4 regions of the Peribacillus sp. BM1 genome follow, and region 4 is predicted to be linked to each of the others. Evidence: riboswitches for the same ligand, from Rfam matches in the RefSeq annotation. Region 4 holds a riboswitch; each other region holds the start of a gene.
The links. A riboswitch is a leader RNA that binds a small molecule or an ion and turns the genes downstream of it on or off. The one in region 4 is predicted to bind cyclic di-GMP.

Region 1 (7,811 bases), on a different replicon from region 4:
TTTTACGGCATCCGATGGCGCCGTATTCGGTTCGATGCTTTCGTCAACATTCGCGTCTACAGATTGAAAAGGGATTTGAAGTACTTGCAGCAATTCCTTACGACGAGGTGAAGATGAGGCTAAAATCAATGGGTGCATACTATATCACATTCCTTACTATAAAAATATCATTGCAGGCCGGGAGTCCATTCTAATCGTACCAAATAATCACTCAACTAACAATCCACTTTCATGGAAAAGTCTACACTTTATTATAGAGACCAGACCCCATTTCATGCAGTAAAGCACGAAAGTAGGTCTGATTCTTCATTATTTCCCGAGAAATAGTCGTTTTATGTCAGATTTGATAGGAATTCAAGAACTGCAGCAGTTTTTGTTGGGCTTTTAGTAACTGAGAGGGTTCTTTAGTACTTTGGTATTGCTTGATTAAATCGGTGGCAGAGCTCAAGTCAGAATAGGCGGCTTTTAGCCCTGCTGGTGCATCGTCTTTCACCTTGGCTTTAAGTTCTTCAAGTTCTGTTTGTAATGGTTTCATATCGGTGGTTGCTGTCGGATTTAATAGTTGTGCACTAGATGCCTTTGTTAAGTTCTGATAGACTGTAATCATTTTATTCATAATTGCTGCGTTACTGCTTGCCGCACTTCCAGGCTTAAGGGTAAGCTCTTTCCAAAACACCTCCACATCATAGCTTTTAAAGAAAACAGCAAGTTGCTTACTCTCATCAAGATTTGTAGCCGAACCTAAAAACAAATAATACTTCTCATCTTGTTTCAATACCTCGGCAGGTACACCTTTATCCATAACTCGTTCCTGAATTTGCTTGGCTGCCTCTTCATTACTGAACAAACCACCTTGAACAAGGAAAGCCGTTAGCGGTTGGATGGTGGGGACAGCCGCTCCTTTCTTTTCATCTTTCACAGGCTCATTAGGGATCTTAGATTCAACAGGGACAGCTGCAACCTCTTTATCAGCCGTAATTGCTTTCAACACGATTAAACCTAGACTTGAACCTATAATCACCGCAAATAAAATAGCTAAAAATGGAAGTTTAAGAGCGTATCCCGATTTATTACCTGTTTTTTTCCGTTTACCGCCAAATGCGAGGATCGTTGGATTTTTCTTTTTCGTAGAAGTGGCGGGTTGATAGAATACACCCTCGTCCTTAGGAAATACCCAATCAAAGCTTTCATCCTCTGGCTCGATTGCTGCAGAAGTTTGATTTTCAGCTACTTTAACGCTATCGCTACGATCATCTTCAACCAAGGGCTTTTCCTCGCCATTAATTTTTATGGTGATTCCTTTTTTATTTTCTGGGTTGTCCATTTTTTTCGCCCCCTACGCACATTTTTTTCCATCCTATCATAGGAATAAAAAAAAATAACAAGACTTTTGTCGTCTCGTTATCAATAGCTTTCGTCAATTTTTGCCATCAGTAGGAACAGGAATTTCAATTGTCGTATTCGCTTCAAGTTGTTTCAGATGATTCCAATCTTTAATCACCTTTTCACCGTTTCGGCTATTATAATATAAAATGGCAAGTTGAAAAAGGGTATCCCCTGGTTGCACTTTATGGGTGTACACTTTGTATGTTATTTGATTCCGTTTAACAATTTTCCCGTCAGTATCCTTATCTTGCTCAGCTGGTTTGTTCGATTTTTCCTCTGCTTTTTTCTCCGATAGCTGAGGAAGATTCGCTTCAAATAATGGGTTTATCTTATTGGCTGGTTTCGGTTCCTGATATTTTGGAAGCTGATTTTTAAGTTCTTCTAATTTAGGATAATAATAAGTAGCTACTGTTAAACTAAATGTAAGTCTATCTTCTGCGTTCATTAAACGACTACTTTCTTTGAGTCCGGTATATTGAAGGCTTTCTACTTTTGTAAGGCGCTCCAATTTCTCGAGTCCTTTCACAAATGATTCCAGTTCAAGATAAGTTGGTGATTCAACCGTAATGACCGCTGTTAATTTCTTTACTCCTTCAGGTAGTGGATTTGTATTTGATGTTTCTACTGCTGTCTCAAGTTTCCCAGCTTCTAATTCATCAACCGAATCACCTGCTTGTTCGGCATCTATAAATGCTAGATTCGTAATAAGACTACCAGATGCTACTTCCACTTCTTCAAGCAATAATACAAATTGATCAACAAGTTCACTCACTGGAAGCTTCCGTTGTAGAGCCATCGTATTAATGGCAACACTCTTCTGCTCTTTTTGATCTAGCTTTTCTAGCTCATCTTTTTCCTTCGTAATCGAACGGTTAAGACTAGCCATTTTGTCCTGTAATGGTTTATATTCAAAATAATACACGCCACTCACACCTATGATAAAAAAAAGCAACAAAAATGTGAGAATCAACGACACTACTTTTTGGGAAAGCATTATGACCCTACCTCCCCATGTATTGATGCTTGAATGGCTGCTTTGTCCACCGTTAATTCATATTGTGCATTGTAACGTGGAAGGATAGGCTCCGCTGTCACACCATCCCCAAGCTTCTCGGTTGAAAGGGTTTGTAACTTAGCTCCTGAAATAATGGCTGAATTTGAAATACTTTTCAAGTAATAAGCTGCCTCCCGGGAAGAATCGAACTGAACAGTAAGCTGCACAGTCCCATCTTCTTGATAGGAAAAATCTACGATAAACCCTCGTTCAGGTAATAATGAAGATACAGTTCTCATGATGAAAAAGGTTGAACTTTGATGTTCTTCAACCCATTGAATCGCCGCTGTCAATTCACGCACAGATTTGGACTCAACACTCTGAGTTCGCTCTTTTTCCTTCGCGACTTTTAATTCTTTAGTCAACATTAACTCTTGCTCCAGTTCTACCAATCGGGCCTTCTGTGCTTGATAGGTAGTCATGAAGAAGAATCCACTGACCAATAGCACGATCCCCGTCAACAAAATCATGAGGACAACGGTACGTCGTTTTTTTTCTTTTTTAGGTAATAAGTTAATATCTACAAGCATGTTGACACCTACTTTAACGCTAGTCCAATACATTCAGCATATACAGGAGGGATGTTCATTCCTTTTTTCGTTTGAAATAGTGGTTCAAGTAATGGCTGAACGGATACTTCAATCGCAGTATGTATAGCCGAATAAAAAGTTTCCATACAAGGATGGTCTCCTGACAAAACGAGCTTTGAGATACGATGATTTCCTTTTGTAAGATTGAAATGATAATAGGATAGAAAACGTTCGATTTCCATGGTAATATCCTGAGATTGGCTGTTTAATTCGTTCAGTGCACCCACCCAAGAATAAAATTCCGAGCCACTGCGACTTTTAGAAAGTTCAAAGTGCTCATCATGAAATTCCAAAGGATAATGACGCGAAAAAACGGGTTTATGTTCGTTAAAAACAGATAAAACAAATGCATCTAACCCAATTTGCACCATTAATACATGCTCATCCTGCTTAGCAAGACCTAGATGATAATACATTCTATATAGCGATAGCACTGATAGATCTGCAATGTCAGGTTTAAGAGATGCCCGCTTTAATAATGCTGTAAATTCATGTAACACGGTTTCTCTTGAAGCAAATAACAACACGTCTCGGTTTTCAGCCGTTTTTTCTAAAGGCACAGCTTCGATTAAAGGGTCTGCAAAAGGCAGATGGATGCTCTGGCCCAATTCCATATATAAATAGCCATTCAGTTCATGATCTGGAATTTCATTCGAAACATGAATTTTCCTAACGATTACCGTTGAATCAGGTACACAGAAAGAAACTTTTTTCCCTTTAAGCTTCCATTGATCGACCATTTCATCGACAATCAGTTCGAGCGTTTCACGATCTTTAATTTGCCCCTCAACGATCACACCATCTGGAAGGCTCTTTTGCCCATAGGCTAGCAGTTTTCGCTTTTTTCCAGATTCCACAAACCGCATATACCGATCTTTAATGGCTAGATGAACCCGATGTTGTCTATTAAATGCACTCACTCTCTTCATCACCCGCTTCAATAAAACATAGTAAAGTAATAGTTTAAGATTTCATTCCCATAAAAATAGGAAAGCAACGCACCCATTGCAATAAATGGACCAAAAGGAATCGGCTGCCGTTTCTTATAATTCCCCCATATCATGCCAGCTACTCCATACAAGGCTCCAAAGAAGCTTGCCAAGGCAAAGGTAAGGAGAGTCAGCTTGAGACCGAGAACCAAGCCCAACACGAAAAACAGTTTAATATCTCCCCCACCCATGCCGCCTTTACTAATGACAGCAATGAAAAAAAGCAGACCAAAGCCAACGACCGCGCCGACAAACATATCCCACCACGGATCTAATGGCACGACTAAACGGCCAACTAAAACAAGAGGAACAAAAAACAACAGCACTTTATTAGGAATAATCATATAGACAATATCAGATACAAAAATAATGACTAACAACGAGATGAAGGTAAGTGCAATTACTAGTTCACCTGTCCATCCAAATTCATAGAATGCAAGCATAAACAATAAACCCGTTAAAAGCTCATTAAGTGGATAGAGCGGCGATATTTTCGAATGACAGTTCCGGCATTTTCCTCTTAAAAAGACATATGACAACACAGGCACCAAATCCGTAGCTGTCAACGTTCTTTTGCAAGTTGGACACTGTGACCGCGGCCGTACGATTGACTGTTTCTCCGGTACCCGAAGACCGACGACATTGTAAAAGGATCCGAGAACTAAGCCTAAAATACCTATGTAGCTGTAAATAAATAGTGTCATGGATTTCTCCCTTTTTGTTGGAGTTGGTTTCCTTATTTTCAATAAATCATCCTTCATACCGGATGTGGTGCTTTAACGTCATGTTGGTACTTTTATTATACAGGAAGTTGGATTGAATTGGAGATGATTATTTGATGAAGATTTAGTAGATTGATAAAGCAGGACCATTATTATTGGATAAAAAAAGCACTCCTTGTGGAAAGGAGTGGAAAATTACCTTATGTTATACTCTTTAGCAATATTTATAGCATTTATTTAACATCCGTCCTAGTTAATTTCGATACATCATTATTACTTGTAATCCCTCTCTCTGCACCTTTTAGCGTAACTGTATATGTTACTTTACCAGTTGTTGCATCTTTAGCTATTCCAACCTGCTCTGTGGTGTATTTGTCTCCATCAGGATCTTTAAGTTCTGACTCAAGGTACCCAGCCGTCATTAAATCAGTTGACGTGATACCATCTTTATCATTCAATATGGTCTGATCATTCGCCGCAACAGCCAATCTCGCTGCCCCCACCAATTGCTGCGCATTCGCAATATGTGCATCCTTCTTACTATTATCAATAATGTTCCCAATACTCGGCACCGCAATTGCTGCGATAATCCCTAAGATCACGATTACAGCCAAAAGTTCCACTAGTGTTAACCCTTTTTGGTTGTTAATAAGGCCTTTTATTCGTTTAATCATGTACGTTCACTCCTCAGTTCATTTTTTTATGTAATCTAACACGGTGTAATAAAACAGCTTGAAACTTCATACAAAACCTAAAAGGGCGTTAAAACGCCACCAGTTACTATGAAAGATCGATCATGAAGCACGCTACACTCACCTAATCACAATGATGGCGGTGCGGAGCCGGGTTTTCGGATGCTTTCTCGATCATATAAGTAAACCCGCTAAGTAGATTAGCTATATGAATAAGTCGCGAGGCCCCGTTCCCATGTCCTTCATACCAAAAAACCGCCACGTTTATATTTAAATTCAAAAATAATTTTGAATTAAATATACATTGGCGGGTTGCACTACTCACTCCTGATCATTTAAGTGCCCAGATAAAAATGATCAATCACAGTTTCCAATCTATTTATATATTGCTAGTATATAAGACTCATTCACTAGTTGACAACTACTTTTTCTACTATATTGAACATTTTTATTGGATTTCGTTAAATATAGTGAACATCGGAACGGCAATGGCTGCCACAATGCCTCCAACAACTACTGCTAGAAAGATAATGAGAAAAGGTTCAATGAGAGATTTCATTTGGTTTGTTGCATTGTCTACTTCCATTTCGTAAAAATCAGCGACGCGATCTAGCATGACATCCAAAGTACCAGATTTTTCACCGACGATGATCATTTGCGTGACCATAGGCGGAAATGCCCAGTGTCTTTCCATCGGAATGGCCATGGACTCGCCTTTTTCAATCGAAAGTCGCGACTGTTTCATCACCTTGGTTAACACTTCATTTCCTAAAATCTTTTCCACCATTGTTAAAGATTGCAAAATTGGCACAGAACTCTTGAAAAGCGAGCTTAATGTTCTCGTCATTCTTGCAATCTCCGCCTTTTGAATCAGTTGCCCGAAGATAGGCATTCTTAAAAGCCAATAATCAAGATAGTATTTCATCTCGTTATTGGATCGTATATAGCGAATGAAGATATATAATCCAACTGCTAATAAGAGAAATACCCACCAAAACCTTTCAAAAAATCCGCCAAGATTGAGTACTAGCTTTGTAAAAAAAGGAAGCTCACTACCAAATGATGCAAACATATTTGCAAAAGTAGGGACAACGGTAGATAGCATAAAAATGATAATCCCTACACTCAAGCATCCAACCGTTGCCGGATACATCATCGCCGATTGTATTTTTTGCTTTGTCTGATACTGTTTCTCAAAATAAACTGCCATCCGTTCCAGAACCTCTTCTAGATTCCCGCCAGCTTCACCCGCTCGCATCATATTTATGAAGAGAGGCGGGAACACATTTCGTTGCTTTTCTGCTCCTTCAGAATAAGGGTTTCCTTCTTCTAAACTTTGCACAATATGTTCTAATGTTTTTCGCAGCAGTTTACTCGATGTTTGTTCCGCCAAAATCTTTGTCGCTTCTACAACACTGATCCCTGCTTGAATTAATGTTGAAAACTGGCGCAGATAGATAATAAAATCACGATTTTTTATGTTTTTTCTACCCAAGGAGATTTCTTTATATAAAATGCCCCTTAGTTCATCAATACTCGTCACAGCTATCCCTGTTTCTCTTAGCCTTGTGACCGCCTCTTTTCGTGTGTCCGCCGTCATTTTCCCTTGTTTTTTTCTTCCCGTCCGATCTCTACCCTGATAGTGAAAAACTGGCATTAGATGATTCCTTCTTCTAAATAAGGGAGGGCAGAATAAGAATCAATCTTCCCTTCTTCCACTAGTTGTTTAATCGACATTTCCATCGTTTGCATGCCAGCCGATTTACTTGTCTGCATCACACTTGCAATTTGATGGATTTTTTCATTACGAATTAAATTTTTGACAGCAGCATTATTCACTAGAATCTCGATTGCCGCCACCCTTCCTGCCCGGTCTTTTGACGGCAATAAACGCTGTGAGATAATCGCAGATAAGACGGAGGCAAGCTGAACACGGACTTGCGGCTGCTGATTGGGTGGGAACACATCAATGATCCGGTCAATTGTTGCCGGTGCATCTGTTGTATGCAAGGTGCCAAGTACTAAATGACCCGTTTCCGCTGCGGTAATCGCTGTTGCAATCGTTTCTAAATCGCGCATTTCTCCGACTAAAATAATATCAGGATCTTGTCGCAAACAAGCGCGCAGGCCATTTGAGAAATTTTGTGTATCAAAACCAACTTCCCGTTGATCAATAATACTCAATTGATGTTTATGTAAATACTCGATTGGATCTTCAAGCGTAATAATATGTTTCTTCATGTTTTTATTAATATAATCAATCATCGCAGCAAGCGTCGTTGATTTCCCGCTTCCAGTCGGTCCTGTCACTAAAACGAGCCCTTGCCTTTTTTCAGATATCGCTTGTAAAACAGATGGTAGCTTCAATTGTTCTAAAG
Region 2 (7,811 bases), on a different replicon from region 4:
GGACCGGAGCGTATACAGTAATACGTGAGGACCGAAGAGACAGAGCGACGAAGAAATTCGACAGCTATTTTTACCGGACTTTTTGAACAACCTCTAATAATAAATTATACAAGGCCTGATTCTTTCTTAAGAGAGAATCAGGTCTTTTCTGTTTAAATGGTTAAATATGATTCTTTGCTTAAGGCATCATCTGTTCGAGATCAGAAGTTGGTACTTTTGTTTTTTAGGTAACTTCACAAACCTAGAAAATGTTCTGTATAATATAAAGTGAAACTTCAATCAGTGGGGGGGTTCTTCATCCCCCACCTACGCTTCCACGATTCCTCTAAGCCTTGAGGTCGGGGATTTGACTTTCCGTTAATGCGGGATAAAAGGTAAATACGATATGAGAGGGCCAGTCGTGATAATGGATTTTTTTGCATCATCCATAAGCTTCACAAGGGAGTACATGTATTGCAAAAATGGACTTGATGCGATGCCTTTGCGGCTTGGAAGATAGATTAGTAGAAATAGGTGAAGGATATGAAGCAATTACATATTTTTATGGCTTTTTTTAGAGTAGGGATGCTTGGGTTTGGCGGTGGTCCGGCAGCCATTCCGCTTGTGCAAAAAGAGGTAGTAGAGAAATATAAATGGATGAATAATGAAGACTTTGGTGATATCTTGGCACTCGGAAATGCACTTCCTGGTCCGATTGCGCCTAAGCTTGCAGGCTATATTGGTTACCGTGTTGGCGGCATTTGGGGCTTGTTGAACGGAATACTTGCATCGTGCGTCCCTACAATTCTCTTAATGATTTTGCTATTAACAAGTTTGAATGCTTATAAAGATCAAACATGGGTCACAGGGATGACAGCAGCGGTCGTTCCAGTTGTCGCTGTGATGCTGCTAACCATGACTGTAGAGTTTTTAAAAAAATCAGGCTCATCTAGTATGGGTTGGCTGTGGACTATTGTCTTCGTTTTGCTTGGACTTTTGTTCATGCAACTGCTGAATGTGCACCCTGCTATTATTATTATTTCTCTGATTATTGGGGCATTACTTAAGAAAGATCCTGCTTCTAGACCTGATAAGGAGGCAGAAAAGTCATGATTTATTTACAGATTTTCTGGGCATTTTTCATTTCAGGCATCCTCGGATATGGTGGTGGTCCAGCGTCGATTCCGTTAATTGAAAAGGAAGTCGTCGACCGATATGGTTGGTTTACGGTTCACGAATTCAGTGAAGTGATTGCAATAGGGAATGCGCTGCCTGGCCCGATTGCGACCAAGATGGCCGGTTATATTGGATTTGAGCAGGCAGGTATCCTCGGCGCCGTTGTCGGGGTATTCGCTGCAGTAGCCCCTTCACTCATTTTAATGCTTGGACTGCTTAGCATCTTGATGCGACACAAAGAATCCCCAAGGGTGAAAAGAGTGACGGTCGTCGTACGTCCTATCATCGCTGTGTTGCTAGGGTTGATGGCGTATGATTTCTTTTTCACCGCATATGAAGGAATTGGTTGGATTCAGACACTAGTAATTGGTGCGATTAGTTATATGTTACTTGGTAAATTGAATGTGCATCCTGCCTATGTAATCGCTGGTGCTTTAGTATATGGTGCTATTTTTCTTGGATGAAAAAATTGATCTGACCCAATAAAGTTAGACAAATATTTTAGGCAACTTTTAAGATCCGAGTTCGGTATTCTACCGGGCTCAGGTCTTTTAATTTTGCCTTCATTCTTTTGTGATTGTAGTACTCAATGTACTCTTTTAATTCTCTTTCAAAATGAGCCATACTTTCAAATTCTTGCAGGTACAGCAATTCAGACTTTAATAAGCCGAAGAAATTCTCGATAACGGCATTATCTAAGCAGTTACCCTTACGAGACATGCTTTGTGTAATTCGGTGCTCTTGTAATGTTTTCTGATACTTCTTCATTTGATAATGCCAGCCTTGATCGGAATGAAGAATGACTTTGTCTTCCGGTTTAAGACGTTTTATTGCTTCATCTAACATATTGCCCACGAGTTGATAGACAGGGCGGCTCATGACTTTGTACGCAATAATTTCGCCATTACATAAATCGAGGACAGGCGACAGATAACGTTTTTCCCCGAAAAGATGGAATTCGGTCACATCTGTTACCCATTTTTGATTCATTTTATCTGCGTTAAAATCACGTTGTAATACGTTCGGCGCGATTTTACCCACGTTCCCTTTGTAAGAACGATACTTCTTCATACGGACCATGCATTTTAAGCCAAGCTCATTCATTAAACGATTGATGGTCTTCGGATCATGAATAAAACCATATTTCTTTAGCTCTTTTGTGATGCGACGATACCCATAGCGACCTTTATGTTCATGATAAATCTTCTTAATTGCCTCTTTTATATCGGCGTATTTGTCCACTCGGTCTAATCGTTTCTCCCAATAATAATAAGTGCTGCGTGGAATGTCTGCGACTTCAACTAGATCCACAACGCCATACGGATCCTTTAGTTCAAAAATTACTTGCGCTTTGATTTGGTTTGTAATTTTTCCTGCATTTGAACTAAAGTATTCAACTTTTTTAAGTAAGCATTCTCCACTTCTAAACGCTCGATTTTCGCTTGTAACGCTTCTACTGAGCCCTCAGCTGGTGTCGTTTTAATTGTTTTCTTCTTCATAGATGGACGCCCCTTTTTCTTTGGTTCTAGCGCGTCCAATCCCTTTGTTTTCAGCAACTGATCCCATTGATAAATGGTACTGGGAGCAGAAATATTAAATGTGCTTGCCGTTTCTCGAAAAGACGCGCCCGTTTCGTTCATAAAATTGAGTACGTCTAGTTTAAACTGACTGGAGTAACTTGTATAGCCCTTCTGAAAACCTTCTGCCCCTTGCGCTTCAAATAATTTAACCCAAGTAATGACTAGTGATTTCACTGTACCAATGCTTTCTGCAATGGTTTTATAGCCTTCCTTTCCAGTTAAATAACGTTCTACCGCTTTTAACTTATCCTCTACTGTATATTTAGACATAAAAACACCCCGTAAATGTTAGTTTGGTGTCTAACATTTACGGGGCAGTTCATCAAAGGGATTTTTCGTTATGATCACATTAATGAATATATTGTGTAGATACGTTTTTTAAAAGCGAAAAACGTATCGCTAGAAAGAAGTGCTTCATTTAGTAGAGTGATAAAGGCTAGTGGATTTGTCCCAGTCGCGGGTGAAATTGAAGGTACAATGGCGAAAGATCTAGACTATATGTCATGAGTATAAAAGGCCGAATTAGATGACGATAAAAATACTTTAAATGATCTAGCTTCCAACTTATTTATATTTGGATTATGTAGAAGTTAGTCGATCTATGTTGTATATTGTCAAAAAATGAAAAAAATTAAGGTAATATATTTCAATTTAATTTCATAAAGTTACATCAAAAATACAAAAAATTCTGTATAATCAAGAAAAAGGAAAGTGCTTACACAGAAAAGGGCAAACCTATTGAAAAGTAGGGACGCAAAGCCGCGGGTCTAAGGTATTGTGCTACGATGGCTGGGCTGCCTGAAATACATGGTATTTTAGGAGGGATTGGGTTGGAGGATGTAACCGTTTATGAAGAATGGATCGAGCTAATGATACAAGCTAAGGAACTAGGACTGAGGAAAGAGGAAGTCCTTCATTTCTTGGAGCAAAAAGCAATCGAAAATAAAAAAGATGAACCAACCTATCATATGATTTAAAATGTATAAACCCCTTAAACAAACTGGTTTTTTACGAAAGCCCAGTTCGTTTAAGGGGTTTATTTTTTAGGCCGGACATGGAAACAGGGCTTCAATCCTCTTGCTTTAATTTCCATTTATTGAATTCGATGAATTCACGGAATTGATCTTTGGATACGCCAGATTTCATCGCTTCTTGAACAATGTTCATCCATTCCGCGTCAAGGCCATCTTTGGCTGGCTCATCATATATGAGAGAGTCAACAGGAATTTGCAGCACTAAGGCGATTTTTTCAAGAAACTGGATGGATGGATTTGTTTGTAGATTTCTTTCAAGGGAGCTTAAATAGGACTTGGCAACTCCTGCTTTTTCTGCAAGTTCTGTCATGGACATTCTATTTTCTTGTCTCAGTTTTTTTACGCGATCACCGATCATATTATCACACCCCAAAAACTTTTCTGAAGATATTTTTAATTCTGAAGCTGTTAGTATCCATTCTAACAGTTTTCATAGTAGTTAATCTATAATTTTTCATAATAACGTGAAGTTGTACCTACACTTTATACATGGTAATATTAAGGGTGCACCTATTTACTATGAAATATAATGGGTAAAATAAAGTGAGACTTCCATCAGTGTTTTTCTCCACTGATGGTTAGTTGAACCAATCGGGGATTTACTTCAAAAAGCGAGGCGACTGGTACAAAGAACGTCTCCTAAGATCGCTCACGTCCTGTGAGCAACAGAGACGCCATCACATCCTGTGATAGTCCGACAAGCATAAGCTGGAATACGGCGTGGCGTAGTTTGCCACAGAGTATTACAGCTTATGACCTCGAGGGGCTAGGAGCCGCAGCTAGATTAGGCTGTTTATCTCCACCTTATTTTTTCTTGATTCTTTTACAAAAATTGTGTTGGGGGTATTACAGCCTGTAAACCGGGATATCCGTTAATTTAATCTTATGAAACCTAAGTACTTTTTACTTTTTTGATAAAGACTTCTATATAAAGAGGAGCGTTTTTGAATGCTTAATATTTTAAATAAAGTGTTTGACCCGAATAAACGAGAATTGAAGCGCCTTGAGAAGCTGGCTGATCAAATTGAGATGCTAGCGGATGAAACAGCTTCTTTATCAGATGACCAACTGCGTGGGAAAACAGAAGAATTCAAAGAGCGGTACCAAAAAGGAGAAACGGTCGATGATTTGCTTATCGAGGCATTCGCGACGATTCGTGAAGGGGCGAGACGAGCGTTAGGGATGTATCCATTCCGCGTCCAGCTAATGGGGGGAATTTCCCTTCATGACGGGAATATTTCTGAGATGAAGACCGGGGAAGGTAAAACGTTGACTTCCACTCTTCCTGTTTATTTGAACGCGATTACTGGGAAAGGTGTTCATGTTGTTACAGTCAATGAATACTTGGCAAGCCGTGATGCACAAGAAATGGGCAAGCTCTATGAGTTCATGGGCTTGACGGTTGGTTTGAATATAAATGGCATGTCCAAAGAAGAAAAACAAGAAGCGTACAATGCAGATATTACGTATAGCACGAATAATGAGCTTGGCTTCGATTATTTACGTGATAATATGGTTCTTTATAAAGAGCAAATGGTGCAGCGTCCTTTGCATTTTTCTGTCATTGATGAAGTGGACTCAATCCTAATTGATGAAGCTCGTACCCCATTAATTATTTCGGGTTCGGCACAAAAATCAGCTCAGTTATATATTCAAGCGAATGCATTCGTACGCACGCTAACTGTGGAAAAGGATTATACGTATGACGAAAAAACAAAAGGGGTTCAGCTGACAGAAGAGGGGATTAACCGCTCTGAGACGGCTTTTAATATTGAAAATTTATTCGACATTAACCATGTTGTGTTGAACCATCATATTAATCAAGCTTTAAAAGCTCATGCTAGTATGCATCTTGATGTCGACTATGTCGTGCAAGAAGGCGAAATCGTTATCGTTGACCAATTCACTGGGCGGTTAATGAAAGGACGTCGTTATAGTGATGGACTTCATCAGGCCATTGAAGCGAAAGAAGGCTTGGAGATTCAAAACGAAAGCATGACACTTGCGACGATTACGTTTCAAAACTATTTCCGGATGTATGAAAAGCTTTCCGGAATGACGGGAACAGCCAAAACAGAGGAAGAAGAATTCCGTAATATCTATAATATGAATGTAATCGTGATTCCAACGAATCGTGAAATTGTTCGGGATGACCGTGCTGATTTAATTTATGCGTCTATGGATGGGAAATTCCGTGCCGTAGTCGAAGAGATTGCAAAGTGCCATACAGCGGGGCAACCTGTTCTAGTTGGTACAGTAGCGATTGAAACGTCTGAAATTATTTCAAAGTATTTATCAAGAAAAGGGATTCCGCATAATGTATTGAATGCGAAAAACCATGGCCGAGAAGCGGAAATCATTGCTGGGGCCGGTGAACAAGGTGCTGTGACAATTGCAACGAATATGGCTGGTCGTGGTACGGATATCAAGCTTGGTGAAGGTGTGAAAGAACTGGGCGGTCTTGTCGTGCTCGGTACGGAGCGACACGAGAGTAGACGGATCGATAACCAGCTTCGCGGACGTTCTGGTCGTCAAGGGGATCCAGGTATGACGCAATTCTATCTTTCTATGGAAGATGAATTGATGCGCCGCTTTGGGTCAGATAATATGAAAGCGATGATGGCACGACTTGGGATGGACGATACACAGCCCATCCAAAGTAAGATGGTATCCCGTGCTGTGGAATCCGCTCAGAAACGCGTTGAAGGGAATAACTTCGATGCACGTAAACAGCTTCTTCAATATGATGATGTGCTGCGTCAACAACGTGAAATCATTTATAAGCAACGTTTTGATGTTCTGGATAGTGAGAATTTACGCGATATCGCTGAAAACATGCTTGAAGCGAGTATTCATCGTAATGTGGCCCTCTTTGCACCAGGTACGGACGGTGAAAATTGGAATTATCAAGGCTTACTCGATTATGCCCAGGGCAATCTGTTCGATGAGGGTGAAGTAACAGAAGCTGATCTAAATGGAAAAGATGAAGCTGAAGTAGCGGATTACATGCTTGCGAAAGTGAAAGAACAGTATGATATTAAAGAAGAGCAATTGTCATCTGAACAAATGCGTGAGTTTGAAAAGGTAATCGTCTTGCGCGCCGTTGACAGTAAATGGATGAATCATATTGATGCGATGGAACAATTGCGTCAAGGAATCCATCTTCGTGCATATGGTCAAATTGATCCATTACGCGAATATCAGCAGGAAGGCTTTGCGATGTTCGAGGAAATGGTGATGGCCATTGAAGATGACGTTGCGAAATACATTATGAAGTCAGAAATTCGCAATAATCTGGAGCGTCAGGAAGTCATTAAAGGGCATGCTGTCAATCCAAAAGAAGGCTCAGAAAAGGTTAAGAAAAAGCCACTTCGTAAATCGCCTGAAATCGGAAGAAATAATCCTTGTCCATGCGGAAGCGGTAAAAAGTATAAAAACTGTCACGGGAATGTAGAGTAAATAGGCTAGAAAAAGAGGTCGGTTTAGTCCAGGGTTTACCGCCTCTTTTTTTCCATTTGAACAAGTAACAAGAGAGAAACTTGAAATACAATTTGCGAATCTGTCCTTTTTTGCATATAGTTGTAGAGACTGATTACGTTTTTTGAAAATAATTAAGAGGTGAATTGCATGGAATTAGCAGATATTAGACATGAGCTTGAGAATACAGCTAAGAAATTAGCGGACTTTAGGGGGTCTCTTTGACTTAGAAGAGAAGGAAGCCCGTATTGCTGAATTAGATAATATTATGAGCGATCCAGAGTTCTGGAACAATCAACAAAAGGCACAAGTCGTCATTAATGAAGCGAATGGATTGAAGGAGCAGGTCAATCAATTGGCAGAGCTCAATGATTCGTATGAAAATCTTGAATTAACCTATGAGCTTGTGAAAGAAGAACACGACGATGAGCTACTAGCAGACCTTGAAGTGGAAATCGTCGAGCTTTCTAAACAAATGAATGAATATGAACTTCAGCTGTTACTAAGTGAAGAATATGATAAAAATAATGCCATTCTTGAACTTCATCCAGGAGCTGGTGGGACC
Region 3 (7,811 bases), on a different replicon from region 4:
AAACACTCCTCCAATAATAGAAATAATTATACTGATAATAGATATTGGTAGCTGCGTAGCGAAGGATTCAGAGCGTCCGCCATTAACCCATGTGAATGGAATAATGCCGCTAATAATTAGAACATGGATTGAGATAGTCAAAGAGTAAAAAATAATCCCCATAAATACAGCAGTTTTCATATTAATTTTTCTAAGTTTCTCTAATATAAAATCACCTCATTTCTTCCTATTATCATTTTATTTAATCTAGTAAGGTACTATTCCTATATGATTTTCCATATAATACGTTTTTTGTGCTCAAGCCCCCTCCGAATTTCTAAAATATAGGCTTAGGTATTCTAGTTAAACTAACCTGCCCCGTTAGCCATCCATGAAGCGCAAAAATCAGCGCTTCACCACAGAGAATGAAAATTGATCTCTATGTCGATAATGTTTTATTAGCTGGCGAAGAAGGTCGTTGAACTATGGTGCCTTTGAGCCCATCCGTTAGTCTGACTCCGACGACCACGGTGTACCACCGACTGTCGCGCCCTTTATGGGTAGCACTCATGGGAGATTAATCCTTTTTCGGTCGTCGCGCTAGCCTCTACCTAATTTGCTATGATTGGAAGTTCTTGTTTAACGATTTACCAAACTCAATCTGATCACTCATAAGGCTCAGCCTTTTTTTAAAAAGCGTTTTTACTGGGTTTATTTTGTTGTGGTTTTTTCTGGATTTTGAGCTTTTTTTATTTTCATGGGAGTTGAAGAAGATCCCGAAGGATTATATGCATACTCTATACAAATCTAGTTACCATAATCACGCTTATCGGTACTGAAAAAGGATCTTCGGTTGGAAGATCCTTTTAGCTGCTTGTTAAATTAAAGCGTCCGTTTGTGGTATTAATGGTCTTACAATGTAGTAATAATCGGTCCTTCCTTGGTAAGAATAATCGTATGTTCGTATTGAGCCACAAAGCTTTCATTGGTTAAGAAGGTCCAGCCATCTTTGGATTGGAAAACTTCCTCTTCAAATGTAGAAATAAAAGGTTCAAAGGCAATTACCATACCATCTTTTAAAATTTCGTCATCCCAGCGAGAGTAGTAATTGAAAATATGTTCTGGTGCTTCATGAATTGAGCGCCCAATACCGTGTCCAGTAAGATTTTTTATGACTGTTAAGCCATGCTGTTTTGCTACATTGTGTGCAGCTTTTCCGAGCGCGCTTTTTTTCGAACCTGGTTTTGCCTTCTTAAGTCCAGCGTCGAATGCTTCTTTAGCAACGTCACATACTTTCTGTAAAATTGTCTCTCCTTTTCCTACTACAAAGGAAATTCCAGTATCTGCGAAATACCCGTTTTTTGAACCTGAAACATCAATATTTACAATGTCCCCTTCTTGAATGGTCCGTTTCCTTGGAATCCCGTGCGCTACTTCTTCATTTATGCTAATGCACGTAAAGCCAGGAAAATCGTATTCTCCTTTTGGGGCAGATTGGGCTCCTGCTTTTTCAAACATCTCTCTCGCAATTTCATCGAGTTCTTTTGTGGTAATTCCAGGTTTCGTACAACGGACTAATTCATCTCGAATCGCTCCACAAATTTCTCCAATTACTTTTAATCCATTAAAATCCTCTTCAGTCTTTGCAACCATTGTATATCCTCACTTTTTAAAGTATTTTATGATTTGTATTCCATTTTCCATTTAGTTTCTAGCATAAAAGGAACGCGTTTTCCTCAACAATATGGCCCTTATATGGGATATTGGTGCTAATCCTTATTAGGGAAAAGCGCCCGATTACGGAATATTATTTATCTAACATGTCCGTTAATATTTTTGTATCCTCAGAAGAAATATCGAATCCATTGTCTTCGTGTCCAACATACATTATACTGCTTTTCTCCCCTGTGTTTCCAAGTACAAGATGTAATCCGTGGATTTCCCCATTTTTATAACGGACTAATATATCATAATCTGGTTTTTCTTTAACAACATCAACTTTTTGTTTTTTGCCTTTTGCATCCTTTAAAACTTCCTCAATCTTTGATATACGCGTATCTTCATCAATTGTCATAAAATAATTTTCATTCATTCCACGATAACCATTAGAGTCGGAAATAGAAATAGATGAAATATTATCTAATAGTGTCATTTCTTTATCTTGGGATTGACAACCAAACAAAAGGAACGTGCAGAAAGATAAAAATAGCAACAAAGTAATTCTTCTCGGCAAAATCTTACTCCTTCCATTCTAATTCGACAATCATGTAAATCAAAATAGATCTTTAATAACCCTGACACTTATTCCGCAATCTGGCCCTTTAATTGAACATGTGTAGGTTTTGAATAAAGTTTGAGTAAAAGTATTGGACCAACCCTTATTTAGCAGCCAAAGAAAAGAAACCATTTTGAAAAAAGATTGATCAAAGTGTTTTCTTTTCTTATCAACGATTTTGCTGTTTTGATAAAAAAGATTGGATATTTTATTTAATTTCCTCAGCCAGCTCCAAAATAATTCCTTCTGGCCCACGAACGTAGCATAATTTATAAGCGTTTTCGTAGTTTTGTATCTCACCAATAAGTCCTGCGCCTTTCTTTGTCAATTTGGTAACAAGGGCTTCAATATCTTCAACAGCAAAGGCAATATGCTGGATACCCAGAGTATTTGATAAAGGACGCTGTATGCCATTTTCATCTGATGGCGTGTGAAATTTTACTAGTTCTATATTTGCGTCACCGTCTGGCGTTCGCAACATTACTAGTTCTATATTTGCGTCACCTTCTAACGTTCGCAACATTGCAACTTCCTCTTTAACGTCTTGAAGCCCTATTATCCTCTTCATCCGCTCCACCCACTCGCCTTCCACTTTTCCTTCCCCTAGCATTTCAAGGCCAAAGTCAAGAAAAAACGCTTTCGCGGCAGGAAGATCATTGACGATTATACCCACATGATCTATTCTATGGATTTTCATATTTCATACCTCCTTTTTCCTAATTTTATCACATATGTCTCCTAAAGATTTCTTCTCGATTGCTTAATAGCTTTTCCTCTTTATTCAACAAACTGTCCCTTTAACGGAACAATTTATTTTCAATTAACAATTCATTAATCCACCTCTTATTTAGATGTTCTTTCCCTTCATTATAAAAATGCCCCTTTAGATAACCATATCCAAAGAGGTAAAGCATCGCGACTTTATTTCAAACCTACAACAAGGCCTTAAAGTATCACATGAATACTCTATACAAATCTAGTTAACATAAAGTTTCTTATAGCCACTGAAAAAGGATCTTCGGCTGGAAGATCCTTTTAAATGCTTGTTTAATTAAAACGCCCTATGTTTTTGGTAAACCATGATAAGCTGATCTAATTTTTGACTGCAATTAATGGTGTCGTGGCTATTTAAGCCTGTTTCCTTTGCAATCAGAATTAATTCCTTTTTCAATTCATTAATCCTGTTTTCTAAATCGTCCATCCAACAAGGTATCCTCCTAAAATAATACATTATTTCAGGCAACTCAGCCATCATAGTCAAAACTTTAGACCTGTAGTTTTGCGTCCTTATTTTTCAATAAGTTTGCCTTTTCTCGTTATATATTACTGTAATTAGATTCCGAAATTTGTCGCATTTTGTTGTTGCTATCGGAATAATTGACAAGAAGGTGGATTCATGGATCCTTTAACAATATGGTCCTTTAGTTGAACAAGAATCTAAAGGTAATTTATGCATACGTTATACCTTAAAGCCCCTGTATGCGTTAGAACGATAAGGCTGCCAATCACAATCATATGTATCTTAAATTGCATGATTTTTTTAATCTATGTTTGTGAAACATTACTATATCAAAGATTGAACTATTTGAGACGGGGTATATTCTGACCTTGATTCCGAATGGATACCGTTTAACGAAAATAAAAATGAACCCATAACTAAAAACAACCTCTATAAGCATACTAAAGGAATAATACTGAGGTGGGTTTAATGTATGATAAATGGATTTATAATCATTTCATCAATACTCTTTTTTTTCCTGTAGTAGTGATTGGTGGAACGATAATAATATCAGCTATCTTTATTCATCTTGTAAGCAAATCATCGAACAGTTAGTAAAGAAATACCCCTTCTACTAGCTGCTTGTTTTATTAACTCTATTCCATGACACATAGCTTCAGACAAGATACCTTCTTTGATATTTATGTTTACTTCATAATAAAATTTAACTAATAAATCCATTGGAAGCTTATCGTATGGAGTTTCACCTTGCAATCTTTGTCGCCCCCTTTTATCTATTTTCTGAAAATTATACCAACGGGAAATTTATTTTTCTACTAAACTAAATGTAGATATGTATAGGTGTCATAACTTAAGAAAAGTTACTCTGACTATGCTATATACTCTATTTTATGTATATTGATGTATTATATATTCAAAAATAGTTTACATAATGCTATGTTATTGGTACTGAAAAAGGATCTTCACTGGAAGATCCTTTTGTGCTTGTTAAATTAAAACACCCAGATAGTGAAAATTTTGCTTGTTTCCGAACTTTTTTAATCGATATAGAGACATTTATTCCTTTCGTAATTTCAATAATTTAAATTGATAAGAAAGATATGGCAAGCCTGGAAGGATAAGAATGATGAGGGAAATCAGCCCCAACACTTGAAAAATGTTCCCGATACTTTCAGGTACCCATCCCCAATGACTAAAGACACTAAGCAACCAAAATACAACAGTGGAAATGAAGAATGGAAGAGCAGATTTCCCCATATACCTCTTTTCTCGTTCATATTTTTCAATAGTAGTTGGTCTGTCTGTATAGATTGGCTTGGTTCCTGTAGGGGCACTAAATATATGAATCTCATTTCCTACAGAGCATACATGTGACCATCCAGTAGCTTCAAAGAAGGCAAAATACTCATCATCTTCTTCCTTTTGATAATCCAGTGAATACTCAATGTTCTTACGTTCCCCTTTTCTTAGTTTGTATCCCATCCCTGCAAATTTTTCTAAAATCCATCCCTTTTTTGCATATTCGGCAAGCGTTTTCATCTCTTGCTCTTCAAAAAATGCTAAACCACAACTAGAAATATATTTAACTTTTTTCATGATAACTGCTCCCCTCTTCTGTTAAATACTTCTTCTGCATGTAATACCATTTCTCATCTTCGCTTTACTTCTTTTTTCAAAAGTTCAATGCCCTTTTCTGTTGCAATATAGGTTTTTCTTTTCGGATTATGGTCATCAAACAGTTGAATTAATTCGGTAGCTAACAGTTTCTTGATTGTTGTATACATAGAGGCAGGTCCAATTAAAAATCGCTGATCGGTCATTTTTTCAATCGTTTGCATAATGAGGTAACCATGCTTCGCATCGACTAAAGACAATAAAATATAGTAAGCTGTGTCCGTCAGATCCCCCATTTCTAATGAGACATTTCTTCCCATGATACTCCTCCTTCGTATATCATTAAATGATATATCATTAAGTATAATGTATCGTTTAATGATATACAAGTCAATTAGAAGTCCATTAATTCTTCTTTCACTAAAGCCTCTCTTAGCTTGGGTAGCGTCAAGAAAATGAGGATTTACACAACGTTAAGGAAATTTCAATATTAAAAATCCTAATTTCTCAATTTAATGTGAATAAATTAGGATTTTTTCAATCTCTTCTTATTCCTATCATTGTTTTATCTCATTTATAGTGTCGAGGAAATTTCTTTAATACCTTGTGCAATTATTTGGCCCTTTAGTTGAACAAGGTCCCATAGTGTCAAATGAATACTCTATACAAAACTAGTTTACATAAGGTCAATTATCTAAAAAAAAGTGGTTGGGTATCTAAAAGGTATCCAACCTCTTTTTATTCTAGTAATCCTTTATCTTTGAATATTTTCCTTAATGATTCATTCACCAATTCAGATTTATAGTTTTTAGGAACACGATCAATGATGCTTAATATGTCTTCATCAAAATAAAACCCTCTGTATACTCTTTTAGAGTGTGTTTTCTTACCTGCAAGTAACATATCGATTGAATCCATGTCATCATTGCTAGCACTAGCAGATTCAGCTTTGCCTTTGCTTTTTGTTTCACTTGTGCTAGTGCTAGTAATTTCACTTTTACTTTTATTGATTTTACCTATAGAAGCGTTATTTCTCCCAAACAATGTACTAAAATCAACATCGAATGGCTCGGGCGATTCTCCTAAATAGTTATAAACACTTTTCTTGCTATCCCATTCATAACCTAACTTTTTAATCTTCAGTTGAATCGTTCGATCACTTACACCATACAATTCGGCCAGTTCTTTGATGGTCATTTCTTTCATCATAATTTTATGAATGATTTTACTTACTAGCATACGTAAAAGCCACCTACTTTCATCTTACTTTTACATACACATATTCATGCTAGCTTATGAAATGTCCTGCATGAAAGCCTTAATTGTTTACATAATCACGCTTATCGGTACTGAAAAAGGATCTTCGGTTGGAAGATCCTTTTAGCTGCTTGTTCAATTAAAGTGCACGATTGCTGAAGATAAACAATATTATTAAATGTATCCGAAACGAACACTATAAGATGCTCGCTGAGAGTTACTATTTTTCAGTTGCTGTATTTCCCATTGCAATAGAAATTCTATTCCAACTGTTGATTTGATTGATTATTAGAACAAGGTCAACATATTGTCTTTCGTCAAAATGTTCACGTACTCGGTGATAAAGCTCATCTGGCACACGTTTTGATGGGATTAAAGTCACGTACTCTGTCAACTCGAGAGCTACTTTTTCTGCATCTGTGTAAAATGTGCACTCTTTCCAAGCACTAATACAATATAAACGCTGTTCCGTTTCACCCATTTTTCGAGCATCTGCTGTATGCATGTTAATGCAATATGCACAACCATTTATTTGAGAAGCCCGAATTTTTATAAGTTCACGAAGTTTACGGTCTATATCTGTAGTTTTCGTATACTTTTCCATTTCCATCATTATTTTAAGTGCTTCTGGTGCTACGTTGTAATAATCAATTCTTTGTTCCAATTTAATTACCTCCTTATATTTCTTTTCATTTAAGACCATATTAATTCAGTTGCTAATCTTGAAGCAGCTTCTTCAGCTTCTTTATATGCTTTTTGTAATACTTCACTTGGGTCTAGTAAAGCAGTTCCTTGTGCGCGAATGATTTGATAATCTTCGATGCCAAGAAAATTGAACATTGACTTCAGGTATTTATTAGAGTAATCAACTTCTGTATACCAATCATTATTGGTATAGATTCCACCACTTGCTTGTATGACAAGCATTCTTCGTCCATCTTTAAGTAGACCTACTGACCCATTTTCAGTATATTTAAAAGTTTCACGAGCAATCATGATATTGTCCATGTAATCTTTTAACTTTGATGGAATATTAAAATTATGCAAAGGTAAAACGATGATATACGTTTTTGCACTTTTAAATTGTTGTAATATTTCGGACATACGCTCTGTTACTTTTTGTTCTTGGCTAGTTAGCTCCTGTTCTTTTCGTTGTTTTTCCCATGCATTTAAAACCGTTTTATCTATCATGGGCACTACATCTCCGTACAAGTCAATCTGTTCAAATACTTCGCTGTCGGGGATTAATTCTTTATAAGCTTTCAAAAAGTGGTTAAAAACCTGCAAGCTAACTGAAGAAGTATCATCTATTTTTGGATGTGCGTTAATAATAAGTGTCTTGTTCAATTGGATTTCTCCTTTAAAATGGATTTCAGGAACTAATTATAGACAATATTAATCGTCGATTAACATTGTCTATAATATGTGCTATAATTATTTTTGTCA
Region 4 (7,811 bases):
AGCTAGATTAAAAAACTCCTCTTATTTATTTCAAGAAGAATTTACATAATCAGATGTTATAGGCAATGGAAAATTAAACATATTTTAATTATCTTATTCCGTCGGGTGACTTTTAGGGGTACGACAACGATTTGTACTCCAATTTAGGAAATGTCTAGTATTGAGTATAAAATCGGGCGCTTTACAAAAGGTATTATTTACCTAATGACAATGTAAAGAGGTGATAGTCAGGGGATATTTTACAAATGTTTATTGGTTCCCATACTGGTATAAGTAGTAAGTACTCTTAGACATCTAACCAGAAGCTTATAGTCGATTTTATTTTATTACAAAATAAAAACAGACAATTTAGTAGTTAACTTCCTACAAATTGTCTGTTTCGTCGTTTATTTTATGCCCACGCACTTCTTTTGCTACAGCTTTTGTAGCTTCTTCTTTTGTATCAAAAATACGCCATTGATTGTTAATCATTGTCAATACCATTTTTACACCATCCTTTATCTATAATTTTTAAGAAATTAGTCTTTTTGCTCTTTTCTATTTCGTTTCTATGGTTATATTATACAATTTGAAGCTTTTTTAATCAAAGTCAATGAAAACGTAACCATTCACCATGAAAGCGAGAACATTACCCATGAAAACGCAATTAATTTAATTATTCTTAAAATTCCATTGTATATCTCTTGTTTTCGTGTATTTTTAAAATAAAAAGACATTTAACATTAAGTGTCCCAGATTAATCTAAAAAAAGTATATTACACGTTGTAGCTATTTTTCAAAATCTATTACCCCATTATGCGCACAGATTTTTAAAGTTTGTAGAAATCATTGTTTACAACACCTTAATTTTAAGTCGCAATATTAGGTTTAAAAAGTATGCATACTTTATACAAAAATAGTTACCATAATCATCTTTATCGGTACTGAAAAAGGATCTTCGGTTGGAAAATCCTTTTAGCTGTGTGTTCAATTAAAGCGCCCGATTGTGAAAGAACATAATGGGAATTTTAAATAACTTTATTGTCAATCAATATTTGTAGAACAAGAAAAATTTAATTCTTTTTTCTGCATTCTTAGCATATGTAAGGATCAGGGTTCTCGACCACAGCGATACCCAAAATTAAAAATAGACAGATTGTTTTTTGTTTAAATACACTAGGTAATAATACAATGATACTTAAGCTTGAAATGAGGGATAGTATGATCCAAATATCGGGGAAGGATATTCAACAAAGCGGCATGTGGCCGTCTGGTAGTATTGAAAGTGTAATTATTCAACGAATGCAGGAAGATAAGATCGTTAATTCGTATCAATCCATCGAGGAATTATCGTTTGAACTCAAGTTACGAAAAAGCATCATTGCAAGTGCAAAAGCTATGAACCAAGGTGATGCGCAGTTTGAAATCTTAGCAAATTCTCGTTGCAATCCTCAATACTGGCATTTGACAAATACCGGCGGATTCCAGCTTAGGCATGATGTAATACCATCTGATGCGATACAAGACATTTACAAGAATAGTTCACTATATATGTTTGAATGTGCCACTGCAATAGTGATTATCTATTACCATGCCGTTCTAAATAGTATGGATGAACATTTATTTAATCAATTATTCCAAAACCTCTATTTATACAGTTGGCATGTAGATCCTGATCTCGGTATACAATCCATTCATACGGATCATTACTTACCTGGAGATGTTGTTTATTTTAATAATCCAGACTTTGATCCAGAAACCTTCTGGTGGAAAGGAGAAAATGCCGTTGATCTTGGAGATGGTACATATTTTGGACATGGATTAGGAATCAGGACAGCTGAACAAATGATTCGAGCTTTGAATAAAAGGAGAAAACCAGGGAGTACTCAATTAGCCTATCTGATGAATTTAGTCATAAGGCCATCTTTTAAACATTTGGTGAAATTAGCGATGCTGCCACGTGGTTATACGACTAATAAAATTCAACATGTCGTAATAAACCATAACGAAAGTTCGATTTCATATGATCGATATCTATTCTATTTAAATAAAGTGTACAATCAGATGACCTATATAAACCCATTTCCATGATGATGGGTTTATTAGTTTTTAAATTAATTCATTAATAAAAACTTTCATGACCAAATTAGTGGGTTGGTTAGCCATTCTTATTGGCACCTATCTTTTGAATCAAATTCGATAGAAGTTGGGTTTTCGTTACACCACTAACTGGCCCTTTAGTTGAACAAGGCTTTAAAGTATCACATGAATACTCTATACAAATCTAGTTAACATAAAGTCTCTTATAGCCACTGAAAAAGGATCTTCGGCTGGAAGATCCTTTTAAATGCTTGTTTAATTAAAACGCCCTATGTTTTTGGTAAACCATGATAAGCTGATCTAATTTTTGACTGCAATTAATGGTGTCGTGGCTATTTAAGCCTGTTTCCTTTGCAATCAGAATTAATTCCTTTTTCAATTTATTGATCCTGTTTTCTAAATCGTCCATCCAATAAGGTAACCCCCTAAAATATGTATATTATTTTAGGCAACTCAGCCATCATAGTCAAAACTTTAGACCTGTAGTTTTGCGTCCTTATTTTTCAATAAGTTTGCCTTTTCTCGTTATATATTACTGTAATTAGATTCCGAAATTTGTCTCATTTTGTTGTTGCTATCGGAATAATTGCCAAGAGGGTGGATTCATGGATCCTTTAACAATATGGTCCTTTAGTTGAACAAGAATCTAAAGGTAATTTATGGCCAATCACAATCATATGTACCTTAAATTGCATGATTTTTTTAATCTATGTTTGTGAAACATTACTATATCAAGGATTGAACTATTTGAGACGGAGTATATTCTGACCTTGATTCCGAATGGATACCGTTTAACGAAAATAAAAATGAACCCATAACTAAAAACAACTTCTATAAGCATACTAAAGGAAAAATACTGAGGTGGGTTTAATGTATGATAAATGGATTTATAATCATTTCATCAATACTCTTTTTTTTCCTGTAGTAGTGATTGATGGAACGATAATAATATCAGCTATCTTTATTCATCTTGTAAGCAAATCAACAAACAGTTAGTAAAGAAATACCCCTTCTACTAGCTGCTTGTTTTATTAACTCTATTTCATAACACATAGCTTCAGACAAGATACCTTTTTTGATATTTATGTTTATTTCATAATAAAATTTAACTAATAAATCCATTGGAAGCTTATCGTATAAAGTTTCACCTTGCAATCTTTGTCGCCTCCTTTTATCTATTTTCTGAAAATTATACCAACGGGAAATTTATTTTTCTACTAAACTAAATGTAGATATGTATAGGTATCATAACTTATGAGTTATGATACCGTTTGTTTTAGCGAATTTAAAAAAGCCGATTTCTAATTTGAAATCAGCTTAAAAATTTAGTTATTCAATTAAAGCGCCCTTTAGTTGAACAAGGAAAAGTTAAAAAGCTAACTATTTTTTAAATAGTTCCACCTCACCAATTCCTTCTACAATAAGTTCTAGATTTTGGGAATTGTTATAAGATGTAATTGGGAAGTTTGTTGAAATAATCGTTTCGTTATTTTTTGTACTCTTTCTAAAACCAGTTGCCCGATAATCATTACCATCCTCATCTATGATTTTCATATCTACATCATTATCATATATTCCATCCAACGAAAATGTTAGATTTAATGATGTTGGATTTGCGCTGGCTTTGGAAACTTGAATGACAGATGACTGATCCTGCATTGCATATTGAATAATTACATTTGATTTTTCTTTATTATTGTTGGCGAGTGACAGTCCCCAATTTCCATCAATTTTTTTGAATTCTCCCGTACTGTAGAAAACATTGATACTTTCCACTTCTATTACAGCGTCTTTTAAAGGAGGGATAACACCTTCATTAGAATCGGATAACACATCATATTGAATTCTTCCCGTTTTTACATCCAATATTGGATTTTGAACCTCAGCACCAGATATATAATTATTGTCACCTTTCAAGGGTTTTGTATCTGGAATAAATTCATCGATGTATTCTCCATCACCATTTTTTAATCGGTAATCCATCGAGACCTCTCTTACATTATTTAAATTTGAGGGATCTTCAAATACTAACTGAAAACTTAATCCCACTTTATTTGCGTCCGAAAAATGCTTATCTAGTGTTACTTTAATACCTTGATCGGTAACTGAACTATTATTTTCTTGTATAAACCCATTATTTATGGCTTGTTCTATGCCCTTATCTCCAAAGTTAAAGAATTCGTTGATACTAGCCATTACGTTTTCATTTGTAAGAACTACACCAGTTACGATAAGAGCGCAAGCAGCAGTTGCTGCTCTTTTCCAAATGAAGTTGACTGTTTTCTCCTTTGATTTAGCTCGTATAATATCATAGGATTGATCCAGAGATTTCCTTACCTTAACAGGTATTTCTTTCTCTTCACTCATAATCTGATTAAACTCTTTTTCAAAGCAATTTTTCATATACCATCACTCCCTCATTTTTATAATAGTTGTTTCTTAATATCGATTTGGCCCTAGAAAGTCTGGATTTAATAGTCCCTTCAGGCTCCTTTAAAAATTCACTAATTTCTCTAACATTTAATCCGATAATATAATATAAAATAAGGGCTAACTTATAGACTTCGTTTAAACTATTAAGAGCATCATCTAGTTCAATTTTTTGAAATTCATCATCTCTCTTTTGAATAAGTAAATTCTCATCAATGACCGAAACGTTCTTGTTCTTGTTGAGTAAGCTGTTACATTTATTGATTAAGATTTTACAAATCCAAGTATTGAAGTACTCATCATTTTTTAGAGTATGTAATTTTTCATAAGCCGAGATAATAGCATCCTGCATAGCATCAGCTACATCTTCATCATTGTTCAACAATCTACTTGCAGTCCGGTACAATACATCCTCGTATTGCTTTACAAGTGAAACAAACGCTTCTCCATCGCCCTTTTTTGCCTTTTTGACCAAAGCTTTAAGTGATCCCATTTCAGCACCCCCTAACTAGTTGTTTTGTTTTTCAATATATTAGATATGTAAGATAACCAATTGGTTGCATTGATAAAATGATTTTATAAATCTCTTGAAAAATAAGATGATAGACATGTTGGACGTACAATGTGTCAAACAGCAAGTAGGCTTCCTCTAATGAAATCAAAATAGACTGAACGGTAAAAAACCGATCAGCCCATAAACTTAAAAGAAACATAGATTCCCACTGCTAACTCATCAATAAACCTTGCTATTCGATCCCTCCATTACCTATCCTGTCCTTGAATGGGAAGTCGTTAATGAAGTAAATGCCTACAAAATTCCTTCTATATTTTAACATAAATATCCGATTTCGTTTTAGAGTATTATTTAGTTAAAGTAGCAATAGGTAAGCCTTTGAAGTCATCTCCAGCTTTTCCCCTGCTCCGCACCGAACGTGCTAGTTTCCCAGCATTCGGCGCTCCATCTATCGATGTATACTGGATTATAAGTTCTTCGTTACCCTTAGACGTGAGATTAATCTACCTTTTCAAGCCCACATTCCATTCGGTATTGGTTTAGTTTCTTTATCATTGAAAAATTTAAACCGAATTTCTGTATTTCTGATGTGATTATTTCTGTATTTTTACGATGCACTAGCCGATGGATGTCCCTATGAAGGATGCGAAGATTGTTGAATCTGTCCGTTCCTCCAAGATGTGTTGGTACATAATGATGGCAGTGAACTTCATTAGCGGTTAGATTCCAACCTGTGATTTCACATTTTCCAATCTTCATACTAAAACGGCTGATGCGATTATCCATATACTCAACCGTCCTACCTGGAAGATTTGCCTTCATTAGTCTGCTGATTTCTAGGCTGACATTCGGCTTCAGTTTATCGTAAATTCTCTTTCTGCCTTCCTCCGTAAAAAGGGATAGGGTTGGACTAAAGTTCATTGCATTTACTGTTCTAACGTCCCCAATCGGAAACAGGTGGACTCCTGCGATTTTGAACGTTTTAACTTGTGTGCTATAGAACTTTTTGTAAGCAGTACTAGGATTGATTGGATGTCCATATTTCCCCACGGGACGAAGGCGATTATACAGAAAGGCTTTTAATTCGTAGGCAAGACGTGAGAATTCTAGATTGACATGTGTAGCTCGGTTAAAATAATTGTGAATGCCTAAAACAAAACTGTTAAAGCGTAAAACATTTTGAGTGGTAGGGGATGCTTTTATCCGTAGGATATGGATTTTAGCTTGTTCTTTGAGTTTCTCCCGCTTCTTCCGTTTAATGCCCGTGTGGGCAACTCTTTTACTTCTCTTCTTATTCGCTTTAATTGTAAAACCTAAGAATTCGGATTCTCTTTTTCGCAAATTTACGATTTGCGATTTTTCCGGTGAAATGTCTAGTTTTAACCGTTCCTTGAGGTATGATCTAACCGCGTGATACCACTTTTGAGCCGTTTTCCCATCTCGGCAGAGAATTTTAAAATCATCCGCGTAGCGGACAAGGTACCCTTCTTTGAGACTTGTGCGTTTCTTAGCGTACCTTTCTCCAGCCTTAGATTTATAGTTTTTCGAGAGAGGGAAGAACTCCCATTGGTCAGCAACCCACTGGTCTAGGTCGTTTAGTACCACGTTCGATAATAGAGTTGATAAAATCCCACCCTGAGGGACGCCTTTAGATGGTACACCTTCTTTATCAATTTCGGCCTTTAGCATTTTAGATATGCAGGCTAACACTGTTCTATCATGAATGCCTAAATTCCATAATTGTTTGATAAGAAGTGTATGATTCACATTATCGAAAAACCCTTTAATATCAAGCGCAACTACATAATGTAGCTGCGCTTGATTAATTAAAAATTGTACTCTTGCCATGGCATGATGAGTAGACCTTAACGGTCTAAAGCCATAGCTGTGTTTGTAAAAATGGGCTTCAGCAATTGGCTCAAGAACCTGTTTAAAACACTGTTGAATGATACGGTCAAGAATACATGGAATTCCAAGCGGTCTTAGATTACCATTTTCCTTTTCAATCCATTTTCTTCTGACCTTCTTAGGTTGATAGTTCTCTAGTTTTGTTTGAATTACACTCACTAATTCATTTTCCGTGAGCTCCTTGATATCATTGATGGTTTTTCCATCTGTACCAGGTGTTTTAGCCCCTTTGTTAGATTTAATTTTACGAAAAGCCAATAGGATGTTCTCTCTGGATGTGATGATTTCATAGATATGGCTGAAAATATCCTTATTACTAGCTTTTTCATATAAATCCGTAAAGGTTTCCGTCATATTGTAGTAATCCCAATATCTCAAAGTTGACACTGTGGCATCCCTCCTAATGGGTGATGTTCCCACATTCTTACCCGATCGGTGTCATTCACGTGAAGAAAATAATCGTTCTCATTCGTTAGACTTGGGGCTGTTCCTCCACTCCCATTACAGAAGTTTCGTCGGTCGTACCCCTACCTTCACAAGAGCAAATGCATTTCGGTTTTCACCTTATAGCAACCGTTAAGGATGACAGTCCTTGTTTCAACGTCTCTTGGTTCCCAAGTACCTTACAACATAGCTATCCGTTCTAGACGTAGGTGCTTCCTTTAAACCTGTGAGCTGGATACCGCCATTGTTCAGTATAATGTATTTCAGAGGGCCAAATTTTACTCTACACCACTCACCCCATCGTAGGATGGGACATAGCTTTCACTATGTTCAATCTATAGACCCTTAAATTCAGAAGTTCGTCAGTTCCTTTAGAGGGGAACATCCTCACCCTATCTAGTTTTTCAGCCACCCGGCATATCGGTTGGCATACCTT

Region 1: another riboswitch for cyclic di-GMP. It lies ahead of AC1MGI_RS19705 (type II secretion system protein); the one in region 4 lies ahead of AC1MGI_RS21545 (aspartyl-phosphate phosphatase Spo0E family protein).
Region 2: another riboswitch for cyclic di-GMP. It lies ahead of AC1MGI_RS03215 (anti-repressor SinI family protein); the one in region 4 lies ahead of AC1MGI_RS21545 (aspartyl-phosphate phosphatase Spo0E family protein).
Region 3: another riboswitch for cyclic di-GMP. It lies ahead of AC1MGI_RS14780 (aspartyl-phosphate phosphatase Spo0E family protein); the one in region 4 lies ahead of AC1MGI_RS21545 (aspartyl-phosphate phosphatase Spo0E family protein).

What each region holds. Positions count from the first base shown of each region.
Region 1 covers NZ_CM155259.1:4,114,406-4,122,216, forward strand. Annotated here, with positions in the region: gene AC1MGI_RS19675 (Maf family protein) at 1-138, opposite strand, end outside; gene AC1MGI_RS19680 (SPOR domain-containing protein) at 338-1,324, opposite strand; gene AC1MGI_RS19685 (LysM peptidoglycan-binding domain-containing protein) at 1,418-2,380, opposite strand; gene AC1MGI_RS19690 (PilN domain-containing protein) at 2,380-2,970, opposite strand; gene pilM (type IV pilus biogenesis protein PilM) at 2,979-3,950, opposite strand; gene AC1MGI_RS19700 (prepilin peptidase) at 3,968-4,723, opposite strand; gene AC1MGI_RS19705 (type II secretion system protein) at 4,975-5,415, opposite strand; cyclic di-GMP riboswitch class II at 5,731-5,814, opposite strand; gene AC1MGI_RS19710 (type II secretion system F family protein) at 5,882-7,090, opposite strand; gene AC1MGI_RS19715 (type IV pilus twitching motility protein PilT) at 7,090-7,811, opposite strand, start outside.
Region 2 covers NZ_CM155259.1:642,413-650,223, reverse strand. Annotated here, with positions in the region: gene AC1MGI_RS03230 (chromate transporter) at 523-1,092, shown strand; gene AC1MGI_RS03225 (chromate transporter) at 1,089-1,619, shown strand; one part of gene AC1MGI_RS03220 (IS3 family transposase) at 1,657-2,561, opposite strand; one part of gene AC1MGI_RS03220 (IS3 family transposase) at 2,561-3,005, opposite strand; cyclic di-GMP riboswitch class I at 3,454-3,537, shown strand; gene AC1MGI_RS03215 (anti-repressor SinI family protein) at 3,566-3,712, shown strand; gene AC1MGI_RS03210 (helix-turn-helix domain-containing protein) at 3,804-4,127, opposite strand; gene secA (preprotein translocase subunit SecA) at 4,718-7,228, shown strand; one part of gene prfB (peptide chain release factor 2) at 7,397-7,468, shown strand; one part of gene prfB (peptide chain release factor 2) at 7,470-7,811, shown strand, end outside.
Region 3 covers NZ_CM155259.1:3,051,968-3,059,778, reverse strand. Annotated here, with positions in the region: gene AC1MGI_RS14800 (hypothetical protein) at 1-180, opposite strand, end outside; gene map (type I methionyl aminopeptidase) at 892-1,632, opposite strand; gene AC1MGI_RS14790 (YhfM domain-containing protein) at 1,787-2,212, opposite strand; gene AC1MGI_RS14785 (VOC family protein) at 2,463-2,951, opposite strand; gene AC1MGI_RS14780 (aspartyl-phosphate phosphatase Spo0E family protein) at 3,306-3,455, opposite strand; cyclic di-GMP riboswitch class I at 3,490-3,572, opposite strand; gene AC1MGI_RS14775 (hypothetical protein) at 4,074-4,247, opposite strand; gene AC1MGI_RS14770 (DUF2812 domain-containing protein) at 4,551-5,090, opposite strand; gene AC1MGI_RS14765 (PadR family transcriptional regulator) at 5,144-5,428, opposite strand; gene AC1MGI_RS14760 (HTH domain-containing protein) at 5,847-6,347, opposite strand; gene AC1MGI_RS14755 (carboxymuconolactone decarboxylase family protein) at 6,586-7,029, opposite strand; gene AC1MGI_RS14750 (FMN-dependent NADH-azoreductase) at 7,059-7,712, opposite strand.
Region 4 covers NZ_JBWXPJ010000002.1:138,735-146,545, reverse strand. Annotated here, with positions in the region: gene AC1MGI_RS21550 (protein-glutamine gamma-glutamyltransferase) at 1,201-2,070, shown strand; gene AC1MGI_RS21545 (aspartyl-phosphate phosphatase Spo0E family protein) at 2,339-2,488, opposite strand; cyclic di-GMP riboswitch class I at 2,524-2,606, opposite strand; gene AC1MGI_RS21540 (hypothetical protein) at 3,061-3,234, opposite strand; gene AC1MGI_RS21535 (DUF4179 domain-containing protein) at 3,460-4,482, opposite strand; gene AC1MGI_RS21530 (sigma-70 family RNA polymerase sigma factor) at 4,466-5,002, opposite strand; gene ltrA (group II intron reverse transcriptase/maturase) at 5,522-7,318, opposite strand.